One region of the Bradyrhizobium sp. NC92 genome, then DNA from elsewhere that is predicted to be linked to it. Evidence: riboswitches for the same ligand, from Rfam matches in the RefSeq annotation. Region 1 holds a riboswitch; the other holds the start of a gene.
What was found. Region 1 has a riboswitch for cobalamin ahead of N2602_RS14400 (energy-coupling factor ABC transporter permease). Riboswitches for the same ligand answer to the same signal wherever they lie in the genome.
Positions count from the first base shown of each region.

Region 2: it holds a riboswitch for cobalamin, as region 1 does, so the genes downstream of both, metE (5-methyltetrahydropteroyltriglutamate--homocysteine S-methyltransferase) here and N2602_RS14400 (energy-coupling factor ABC transporter permease) in region 1, are expected to answer to the same signal.

Region 1 is NZ_CP104171.1:3,104,533-3,110,457, forward strand. Features, by position in the region: gene cbiE (precorrin-6y C5,15-methyltransferase (decarboxylating) subunit CbiE) at 1-1,025, shown strand, start outside; gene N2602_RS14380 (cobalamin biosynthesis protein) at 1,022-1,390, shown strand; gene cobM (precorrin-4 C(11)-methyltransferase) at 1,387-2,169, shown strand; gene N2602_RS14390 (cobyrinate a,c-diamide synthase) at 2,169-3,479, shown strand; gene cobA (uroporphyrinogen-III C-methyltransferase) at 3,476-4,207, shown strand; cobalamin riboswitch at 4,253-4,472, shown strand; gene N2602_RS14400 (energy-coupling factor ABC transporter permease) at 4,509-5,186, shown strand; gene cobF (precorrin-6A synthase (deacetylating)) at 5,226-5,925, shown strand, end outside.
Region 2 is NZ_CP104171.1:6,854,101-6,860,025, reverse strand. Features, by position in the region: gene N2602_RS32080 (carbamoyltransferase) at 1-831, shown strand, start outside; gene N2602_RS32075 (nodulation protein NodZ) at 1,088-2,077, shown strand; cobalamin riboswitch at 2,682-2,883, shown strand; gene metE (5-methyltetrahydropteroyltriglutamate--homocysteine S-methyltransferase) at 2,986-5,316, shown strand.

The DNA of each region.
Region 1 (5,925 bases):
CGGTGCCGTTCGATGCGAATGTCGTGCTGAGCTGCCGCGGCCGACCGACGGTGGTGCTCGCCTCCGGCGATCCGTTCTGGCACGGCGCCGGCGCTACTCTCGCCGAGAAGCTCAATGCCAATGAGTGGATCGCGCACCCCGCGCCATCGACCTTCTCCCTCGCCGCGGCGCGGTTGGGCTGGCGGCTCGAATCCGCCGTTTGCCTCGGCCTTCATGCCGCGCCGTTCGAACGGCTTGTACCCCATCTGGCGGATGGCGCGCGGATCATCTGTCTCGTGCGAGACGGCAAGGCCGCCGTTGATCTCGCGAGATGGCTGACGGAGCGCGGATGGGGTGTTTCGCTATTCTGGACCCTCGCCGCGCTTGGCGGACCCCATGAAAAGGTGCGCAAGTTTCACGCGGAGACCTATACGCGCGTTTCCGCCGAAAGCCTCGTTGCTGTCGCGCTGGAGGCAAGAGGGGCGAACGGTCTCTCTCGCAGTTCGGGACTACCAGATGTTCTCTTTGCTCACGACGGTCAGATCACCAAGCGGCCGATGCGCGCCTTGGCGCTCTCGGCACTCGGTCCATGCCCTGGCAGGAGGTTGTGGGACATCGGTGCGGGCTCGGGGTCGATCTCGGTAGAATGGGCATTGGGGGGCGGGTCAGCGATTGCCGTCGAAGCGCGCGAGGATCGCGCCGCCAACATCCGCAGCAATGCGGAAGCGTTCGGGGTGGAACACAAGATCACGGTTGTTGCGGGCACCGCGCCCGACGCGCTCGCTCCGCTGGACCGGCCGGATGCTGTGTTCGTCGGGGGCGGCTTCGATATCGCGATGTTCGAAGCTGTCTGGTCGCGGATTACGCCCGGCACGCGGTTCGTCGCCCATGCCGTGACGTTGGAGACGGAAGCGCTGCTCGGCCAGCTGCATCAACAGCATGGCGGCGAGTTGATGCGGGTCGAGATCGCGCATGCCGCTCCGCTCGGCCGTTACCGCGCGTGGGAGGCGACGCGGCCAGTGGTGCAATGGAGTACGGTCCGATGAAGGTCGCCGGACTCGGATTCAAGAAAAATGTGACGCTGGCCTCGTTACGGGAGGCGCTTGTTGCGGCCGGCGGTCCCGACGGTCTCGCGGCCGTGGCAACCGTCGGCGACAAGGCCGATGCAGAGGCGCTGCAGCAGCTCGCGCGGGAGTGTGGCGTTCCGATCAAGGCTGTCTCGGCCGACGCGTTGGCCGGTATTGATACGCCGACGCAGTCGCAGCGGATCACCGAAGGGTTCGGCACGGGATCGGTCGCCGAGGCCGTGGCGCTCGCCGCGGTCGGACCTCGTGCCCGTCTGATCGCGACGCGCGTGGTCTCGCAGGATCGCACCGCGACCGCCGCGATTGCCGAAGGAGACGGCCCATGACGGTGCATTTCATCGGCGCCGGCCCGGGCGCGCCTGACTTGCTGACCTTGCGCGGCCGCGATCTGATCGCGGCCTGTCCGGTCTGCCTCTATGCCGGCTCGCTGGTGCCGGAGGGCGTGCTGGCGCATTGCCCGCCGGGAGCGCGCATCGTCAACACCGCGCCCATGTCGCTCGACGAGATCATCGCGGAGATCGCCGCCGCGCATGCGGACGGCCAAGACGTCGCGCGGCTGCATTCCGGCGATCTCTCGATCTGGTCCGCGATGGGCGAGCAGCTCCGCCGTTTGCGCGCGCTTGGGATTCCCTTCACAGTGACACCCGGCGTTCCCTCATTCTCGGCTGCCGCAGCGGCACTGGAAACCGAGCTGACGCTGCCCGGTCTTGCTCAGACGGTCGTGCTGACGCGCACGCCAGGTCGAGCCAGCGCGATGCCCGAAGGCGAGAAGCTCGCCGCGTTCGCTGCGACCGGCGCGGTGCTCGCGATTCACCTGTCGATCCATCTGCTCGACCAGGTCGTCGCCGAGCTGACGCCGCATTACGGCGCGGATTGCCCGGTCGCGATCGTCTGGCGCGCGAGCTGGCCGGAGCAGCGCATCGTGCGCGCGACGCTGGCAACGCTCGATGCGGCCGTGGGCAGCGAGATGGAGCGCACCGCGCTGATCCTGATCGGCAAGACGCTTGGCGCTGCGGATTTCGACGAGAGCCGCCTCTATGCCGCCGACTACGACCGCCGCTATCGCCCGGTCGGTGCCGAGCCGCGCTTTCCGGAGGCGTCGTGATGCCGGCTGCGCTCGTCATCTCCGCGCCGGCCTCCGGCGTCGGCAAGACCACGCTGACGCTGGCGCTCGCCCGCGCCTGGCGCCATCGCGGACTGAACGTGCAGTGCTTCAAGAGCGGGCCAGACTATATCGATCCCGCCTTCCACGCCGCCGCTACGGGACGCGCCTCTGTCAACGTCGATAGCTGGGCGATGGATCGAACGACGATCGCGCATCTCGTCAGCCGCGGCACGGACGCCGACATTGTCCTCGCCGAAGGCTCGATGGGCCTGTTCGACGGCGTCGCCGCACGCGGCGTCTCCGGCACCGGAGCGACCGCTGACATTGCGGAGATGCTGGGCTGGCCGGTGGTTCTTGTGATCGATCCCTCCGGCCAGGCGCAGACCGCGGCAGCGATCGCCACAGGCCTTCGCGATTACCGCGCCGGCGTGCGCCTCGCGGGCGTCGTGCTCAACCGCGTCGCCAGCCCGCGCCACGAGGATCTGGTGCGGCGCGCGCTGAACGAGGCCGGCATCACCGTGTTCGGCGCGCTGCCGCGCCATGCCGAGATCAGCCTGCCGAAGCGGCATCTCGGCCTCGTGCAGGCCGAGGAGCAGGCCGAGATCGGCAAGCTGATCGACGAGGCCGCGCGCTTCGTTGCCGAGCACGTCGATCTCGATGCGGTGCTCAACTCGGCGGGCAAATGGTCGCCGCAAGCTGCGGCGAACGATATGAGCGTAACGCCGCCCGGCCAGCGCATCGCGCTGGCCCGCGATGCGGCATTCTCCTTCGTCTATCCGCACATGCTGGAAGCCTGGCGCGCGGCGGGCGCCGAGATCGTGCCGTTCTCGCCGCTGGCCGACGAAGCGCCCGATGCGAGCGCCGACGTGTGCTGGCTGCCAGGCGGCTATCCCGAGCTGCATGCCGGAAAGATCGCGGCCAATGCGCGCTTTCGCAGCTCCTTGCGCGCTTTCGCCGAGACACGGCCCGTGCATGGCGAATGCGGAGGCTATATGGTGCTGGGCACAGGCCTCACCGACGCCGACGGTATCAGCCATGAGTTGACGGGGCTGCTCGGCCTGGAGACCAGCTTTGCCAAGCGCCGCATGCATCTCGGCTATCGTCTGGCCGAACTCGCCGCGCCGATGCCGGGGCATCGGCCGGGTGCGCGCCTGCGCGGCCACGAGTTCCACTATTCGACCATCCTCACCCAGCCCGATACGCCGCTCGCGGTCGTGCACGACGCCACCGGCACAGTCATTGCAGAGACCGGCTCGCGCCGTGGCCATGCCACCGGCACGTTCTTCCATCTGATCGCGGAGGACCGGTGAGCGGTTTTGTCTCTTTCGTCTCCGCCGGCCCCGGCGACCCCGAGCTCCTCACGGTGAAGGGCGCCGCGCGGCTGCGCGAGGCCGATGTCGTGCTCTATGACGACCTTGCCTCCGGCGCGATCCTCGATCTCGCCCGGCCCGGTGCCAATCTCGTCGCGGTGGGAAAGCGGGCCGGGCGTCCTTCGACCAAGCAGCACCACGTCAACCGTCTCCTGGTCGACTACGCCGCAACCGGCGCGCGCGTGGTGCGCCTCAAGTCCGGCGATGCCGGCATTTTCGGCCGGCTCGAGGAGGAGCTGGAAACACTGCGCGAAGCCGGCATCGGCTACGAGATCGTTCCCGGCGTCACATCCGCTTGTGTCGCCGCCGCCGAGGCCGGCATTCCCTTGACCCGGCGGCATACCTCCCGCCGGGTGCAGTTCATCACCGGTGCTGATGTCACCGGCGAGTTGCCGCCCAATTTGAATTGGGCCGCGCTGGCTGATCCCGAGGCCACGACCGTGGTCTATATGGGCCGGCGCACCTTTCCGGCGCTTGCCGCAAAATTGATCGCGCACGGTCTCGCCCCCAGCACCCCGGCGCTGTTCGCCGAATCTCTCGGGCGTCCCGACGAACGGCTGGTCCGTACCACGATTGCCGAGCTTGCCGAGCAGCTTGGCCGCGGCGGCGCCGCTTCCACCGCCGCCGTGATCCTGTTCGGCGCGCTGGCGGGAGAATATCCGGCATGACGGCTCCGGCAGCGGTTCGCCCCTTGACGCCCGCAATGCGAAAGGGGCACACAAGAGCGGCATGGTGCTCGACGCGGCGCAAAGCGCCGGAGCATAATCGGGAATGGGGATGGGCGGACCCAGTTGCGGCGCCCAAAACCCCAGCCGCCCCCGCGACTGTAAGCGGTGAGGGGCTCCGAACCGCCACTGGACCGCAAGGTCCGGGAAGGCCGGAGAACCCAGTGAACCGCGAGCCAGGAGACCGGCCGTGCACGTATTGAGGCCAAGGCCGTCGGGTGTGACGGCAGGAAGGAATTGAGCCATGCATATCGAACCCGGCGTCGTGACGGGCGCCAAGCTCGTGTTGAGTTACGCAACCGGCATCGCCGCAGGTGGCATTGCCTTGAAGCTTGCGGCCGAGACCGTGCGCGAGCAGGGCGTCGTGTCGTTCGCGGCGCGGACGCTCGCCACCACCGGCCTCGTCTTCACCTTCTTCGAGATCCTGCCGCACTTCCCGGTCGGCGTCTCCGAGGTGCACTTCATTCTCGGCTCGACACTGTTCCTGCTGTTCGGCGCGGCTCCCGCGGCGTTCGGCCTTGCGCTCGGCCTGCTGCTCCAGGGCGTTTTCTTCGAGCCGGCCGACCTGCCGCAATATGGCATGAATGTCACGACGCTGCTGGTGCCGCTGTTCGCGATCCAGGCAATCGCTGCCCGGATCATTTCGCGCAACAGCGCCTATGTTGATTTGAAGTATCGGCAGGCGCTGGCGCTTTCGACGACCTACCAGGCCGGCGTGATCGCCTGGGTGGCGTTCTGGGCGCTTTATGGTTCCGGTTTCGCCATGAGCAACCTCGCCAGCATCGCGACGTTCGCGGCGTCCTATGCACTGGTCATCGTGATCGAGCCGCTGGCCGATCTTGCCGTGCTGGCGCTGGCGAAGTCTCTGCGTGGTGTCACCGCGCCTGGCCTCGTCACGCCTCGCCTGCACAACGCGGCTTAAGAGACAAGGGGCGGCCGTCATGGTCGCCCCGTACGCCCGATGCTCACGCTCTCCCTGATAGGCATCGGTTGCGGCGATCCCGAGCAGCTCACGCGCGCCGCGACCCGCGCCATCAACGCGGCCGATCTCGTCCTGATCCCGCGCAAGGGGAGCGCAAAATCCGATCTCGCCGATCTCAGGCGGACGATTTGCGCGGATGTGCTGACCAACGACAAGACCGTTATCGCCGAGTTCGATCTTCCGGTGCGGGATGCCGGTGAAGCTGATTACCGCAAGGGCGTGGACGATTGGCACGATGCGGTTGCCGCGACCTGGTCGCAGACGATCGCAGATCATCTCGGGATCGAAGGCAAGGTCGCGCTGCTGATCTGGGGCGACCCGTCGCTCTACGATTCCTCGCTGCGCATTGCGCGGCGATTGAATCCGTTGCCGACAATCGAAGTCGTGCCCGGCATCACCTCGATCCAGGCGCTGTGTGCGGCGCATGCGCTGCCGCTCAACGATATCGGCGAGCCCTTTCTGGTCACGACGGGCCGGCGCTTGCGCGAGGGAGGCTGGCCGCAGGGCGTCGACACGGTGGTCGTGATGCTCGACGGCGGCACGGCGTTCCAGTCGCTCGATCCGGCTGGGCTTCACATCTGGTGGGGGGCCTATCTCGGCATGGCCGATCAGATCCTCATGTCCGGTGCGCTCACCGAAGTGGGTTCGCGCATTGCCGCCGCGAGGCAGGACGCACGTG
Region 2 (5,925 bases), 3.7 Mb from region 1:
AATCGCAGCATTCTTGCTGATCCTCGACCGGCTTCAAACAAGGACCGGATCAACGCAATGGTCAAAAAGCGCGAGGGCTATCGGCCGTTCGCGCCATCAGTGCTTGAGGAGGATGCGAACGAATTTTTCGAGCTCCCGGATGGCAAGCGCGAATTCCCATTCATGAATTTCGTGGTCCGCGTGCGCGACCCCAAACGTAGCGTGCTCGGCGCCATCACGCACGTCGATGGTACTGCTCGGCTGCAGACAGTATCGCGCAAAACAAACCCGCTCTACTGGGACGTTATTAGTGCGTTCAAAGAGCGGACGGGAATTCCGGTGCTGCTCAATACATCATTTAACAACAATGCCGAGCCGATTGTGGATTCCGTGTCTGACGCGATTACCACGTTCTTGACGACCGATTTAGATGGACTCGTGATTGGGCCGTTCCTCATCAAAAAGAGGACAACAGGGCTAGACGACTGGACTGCGCTCGCCATTTCATTGCCCGCTTATGTATCCCTTCATCGAGTCCGCGCTTTTACTGCAGAAGATCGCCAGGAGACCGTATGCGAGATCCGCAGGGGACACTCGAACCGTAACAGTGTGCGTATCTCACATGATTTGTTCGATCTCCTGGTGCGGATCGACGGGGAGGCGGTCCTTGGATCGCTTCTTGATACCATTACTCCAGATCGGTCCAAACGCGAAGCTCTTGTGAAGGAATTGTTGGGATTGTGGGAGCAGCGTTGCGTTCGGCTACAGCTGCCTCGCGCTACTCGCGCCATTGGTAGCGGTGCAGGGCACGCCGAAGCAGAACCGGAGCACGTCACTATAGGCGTCGTCTAGCTTTACGCATGCGGACGCAGCAGAGGATGAGACGGCGCGATGAGCGGAATGCCAGCCGTACCGAAACCAAGTGCGTGGTTGGCAACGTCTCATCCGACCTGAATGTCCAGCCTTCATGAGTCCAGGCGAGCGGTGCTAGGAGCACTATCACCGCGAGCCTCCGAGTTATCAGTTTGCCGTCGGGCGGCACCTTACATCGGCCGCCTGTCAGTAAGTTCTCCTGCCCAACCAATGTGTGGAAACGAGGCAACGCGAAATGCTTGTCAGTGACTCGATGAATGATCGGTTCGTGGTTGCGCGACGGCGGACCGGATTCGGGGATTGCCTATGGTCGTTGGCATCAGCTTGGCGTTACGCAAAGCGGACCGGGCGGACGTTGGCAATCGATTGGCGTGGCTCATGTTATCTCGATCAGCCATTCACCAACGCCTTTCCAGTGTTCTTCGAGCCAGTTCAAGCCATCGACGGGGTGCGGGTCATTTGCGATGACCGGATCAATCAAATGTCATTTCCAGGGCCGTTCTTCCCATCTTGGTGGAATAGGGCACCGATAGATTGCGTTTATCGCCCAGATGAACAGATCTTCCAGGAGCGTGACGAGCTGGACCAACTTTTCCAAAGTCCGGAAGATGTCGATGCTAACACTGTGGTGTGTGACGCCTGCTTAATGTGGCGCTGCGATGAGGATGCCGAACGGCAGATATTTCGGACGATCAAACCCCAACCGGAAATTCGGGCTCGAATTAATGCCATTTACCAAGAGCACTTTGAGGGACACAGCATAATCGGAGTTCATGTTCGTCACGGCAACGGCGAAGATATCATGGGACATAAGCCCTATTGGGCGGATCCGGAACTCGCCTTTCGGCAGGTATGTACTGCCATCCATAAGGCGAAAGCGTTACCGCATCCAAGCCCGGTGAAGCTGTTCTTGTGCACGGACAGCACGCTGATGGTCGACAAGCTATCTGGAATATTCCCCGATCTCTTCACTATACCCAAGCATTTCCAGGCACCTCATGCTGGACCTTTACATAGTGCAGAACTTGGCGCCGAAGGCGGGTTCTCTGCCCTGATTGAGATGTATCTCCTCGGGCGGTGCGATACGGTCATTCGGTTTCCACCGACGAGCGCCTTCACGCGCTATGCTCGCCTCTTTGCGCCCCGCGTTATGGAGTTCGATTTGAAGGATCCGACGCGATTGATCCTTATTGAAGGATCGCCGGAACGGCTGACGGCCTCATGAAAGTCAGCGGATCATCATCTGCTAGACGTTATGGCGATCGGTATTCCAGCATCCATTCAGATGCCAATCTGATGGCGAAGGTAGATGTCGATGATGTGAATCGGTCCTTGAGGCGATACAAGAGTGGACAAAGCGCCTGACGCCGTGCGCGATCGAGGTGGCGCTAAGTTTTGGAGAACGTGGTGCGGCGCGGCGATTACGTGATCGATGATTATTGCGCCTGAATTGGTCAACTCATTCGAGAGGTCCTACACAGCTTCGGGCAAGCCGCTCCACGAACGTGCCGACTTGATCAAGATTCGGAAGTCGAAGACCAGACGCCTCCGCCTGCGCGCTCGCTGTTTCGGCCAAGACCGCACTTTGGATCATGCTCTGGCGGTCGCCTCGGGCAGTCGCTCGCAAATCGTATTGGAGACAGCCGAGTGAAGATCCTGCACGTGCACAAACGGTCGACTGAATATCTACGATCCACCCGTGCGCAGGTCACGAAAGGCCCGGCCATGCGGCGCATGCCTCGGATTGGGATGCCTCTCATTGGCGTGTGCCAAATCGGCGAGGATGAGGCGGTGATATTCAACGGTTGACGGAACGGTGGTTTTGCAGGTAGTTCATTTTCGTTCGAGGTTCTCTGGGTCCCGCTTGATCCGGAGCTAAGAGGGAAGCCGGTGTGATGCCGGCGCTGCCCCCGCAACTGTAAGCGGCGAGCCGCTGTCCAATAGTGTCACTGAAGCCGGTTGGCTTCGGGAAGGCCGGACAGCAGCCATGACCCGCGAGCCAGGAGACCTGCCCCGACAACGTTTTCGTCCACGGGCGGGGTGTCCCGGTGGTGCGTCAAGAAGTCGCCGCCGCGGCGGCCTTTACCTGTGCGCATCCACCATCGCCTTGCCCCAAACCATGGGGTTGAAGCGATGTCTAACAGTTCACTTTCCGTTGCCACGCTAGGTATGCCACGCATCGGTCCGCGCCGGGAACTCAAATTCGCGCTCGAGAGCTACTGGGCCGGTAAGTCAAGCGAAGCACAGCTTTTCGAGGCTGCGGCTGGACTTCGCCTCGCCAACTGGGCGCGGCAGAAATCGCTCGGCGCGACCATCATTCCTTCGAACGACTTCTCGCTGTATGACCATGTGCTTGATACCAGTGTGATGGTCGGCGCGATTCCTGACGGTTACGGTTGGGTCGCAGGTCCAGTGTCACTCAAGACCTACTTCGCCATGGCGCGCGGTGCAGGAGAGGATCAAGATGCGGATCGCCGGCACGGCCATCATCAACAGGGCCCGGCAGCGCAGGAAATGACAAAGTGGTTCGACACCAACTACCATTACATGGTGCCGGAATTTCGCAAGGACCAAACATTCAAGCTTTCCTCTCGTAAGCCGATTGAGGAATATGAGGAAGCAAAGAGCCTTGGATACCAGACGCGCTGTGTGCTGGTTGGCCCGGTCACCTTCCTGAAGCTCGGCAAGAGTGCAGATCCGGGATTCAATCCACTGTTGCTGCTCGATCAGCTTCTACCGGTCTACGTCGATGTCCTTCGCGAACTAGCCGCGCGAGGTGCGGAATGGGTTCAGCTCGACGAACCCTGCCTGGTCCTCGACCTCGACGAGGTATCCCGCGGCGCGTTGGGGCGGGCCTATGCCCATTTCGCAAATGCGGTGCCCGGCCTCAAAATCATGCTGGCTACCTACTTTGGGAGCCTCGGCGACAACCTCGATACTGCCTTGGCCTTGCCGGTTGCCGGGCTTCACGTCGACCTGGTGCGGGCGTCAGATCAGTTGAGCGCAATCGCCGCCATAGCTCGCAGCGATCTCGTTCTCTCACTTGGGGTCATTGACGGACGCAATGTCTGGCGATCCAATCTGTCGGACTTGTTCAACAAGTTGGCGCCAACTATAGCAAAGCTCGGTCATAACCGCGTCCAGATCGCCCCTTCGTGCTCGCTGCTTCATGTCCCGGTCGACGTCGAGCTCGAAAGCGATCTCGATTTTGATGTAAAGAGCTGGCTGGCGTTCTCGGTCCAGAAGATCAAGGAGCTGACGACCGTGGCAAGTGCGCTCGCCGGCAAGCATGCCCGCGTATCGCGCCTCCTTGCGGCCTCCAAGAGGGCGGCCTTAGCGCGCGAGAAGTCGTCCAAGATTCACAACGCCAACGTCACCCGGCGCATGACTACGATTGACCAAACAATGCGTCGCCGTCAAAGTCCGTACGCGCGCCGTGCCGAGCTTCAGCGCGCTCGGTTCGCCTTGCCAACATTCCCAACGACGACGATTGGATCATTCCCGCAGACCGCAGACATTCGCCGTGCCCGTGCGTCCCACGCGCAGGGAACGTTGACTGCCGCGCAATACGAGGATTTCCTCAAAGCGGAAACGGCGCGTGCGGTCAGATGGCAGGACGACATAGGGCTCGACGTGCTCGTGCATGGCGAGTTCGAGCGCAATGACATGGTGCAGTATTTCGGTGAGAAGCTGTCGGGCTTCGTCTTCACAAAGCACGGTTGGGTCCAGTCCTATGGCTCGCGTTACGTCCGCCCACCGATTCTGTTTGGGGACGTCTCCCGTCCGAAGCCGATGACGGTCGACTGGTGGCGCTATGCGCAGTCGCTGACCGAGAAGCCGGTGAAGGCAATGTTGACCGGGCCGGTGACCATTCTGAACTGGTCGTTTGTTCGTGATGATATCTCGCGAAGCGAGGCTTGCCTACAGATCGCGCTCGCGATCCGGGACGAGGTGGTCGACCTTCAGAACGCTGGAGCAAAAATGATCCAGATAGACGAGGCCGCGTTGCGTGAGGGATTGCCGCTACGCAAATCACAGTGGAAAAGCTATCTCGATTGGGCCATAGACGGCTTTCGCATTTGCTCCTCAGTCGTTGCGGACGAAACGCAGATCCATACTCATATGTGCTATTCCGAGTTCAACGACATCATCGAGGCTATCTCAGCGATGGATGCCGACGTCATTTCGATTGAGACGTCGCGGTCGAAGATGGAACTGCTAGACGCCTTCCGAAGTTATAAGTACCCAAATCAGATCGGGCCGGGCGTCTATGACATCCATTCGCCGCGCGTTCCTGAAACGGCCGAGATGAAAAACCTCCTGACGCTGGCGCGCCAACACCTCTCTGACTCCCAACTTTGGATCAATCCCGATTGCGGCCTGAAAACCCGAAAGTGGGAGGAGGTGCGGCCGGCGTTGGTCAATATGGTTGCAGCTGCCCGGGAGCTACGAGCGGCAACTTGATCGCTGAGACCGGTCAACGTTAACCTCCGTTCAAGAGTAACGCCGCTGCGTCTCGCAATCATATACCGCTTGAAAGTTAGTGAGCCTTTACGTGAACGGGATATTGCCGCGGGCCGGATATTGAGCTGCTAGCGCGGCGTGCCGGCGGGTGGCGCGTCGAGGCTGGTCTCGCGCCACAAAGCCGTGGCACACTAGACGCGCGAGCTCTGCGATGGGAATGTCCACGCCGGTGCTGCTGTTGAGGAACACGCGACGCAAATCCTTGATCGTGATTGTGCATTACTGACAATGATGCCGCCGACCTTGTGCCAGCGAGGAACGCCGCTTACGCCGCCGCCGGAAAACGGGGCGAGCCGTGGCCGCGCCATGGGATCGCCGCAGTAAGGACGTGCTTGACTGCGTCACTATGCACAATGCGCCAAGTGCTTTTGCTCGACCGGCCAGGCAGAGTGCACGCGATGTCAAACGCAAGTCGCAGACGAACCGGACGTACCAGGCAGGTTACGTCTGATTTGCGATCGTAAGAGCGCGCGGCTAAGATCTTCCCGGCGGCTCCTGAGTAGGTATTCTTGCTGTGCCAACGAGGCGCTTCGCTGTGGATCGGCTAAT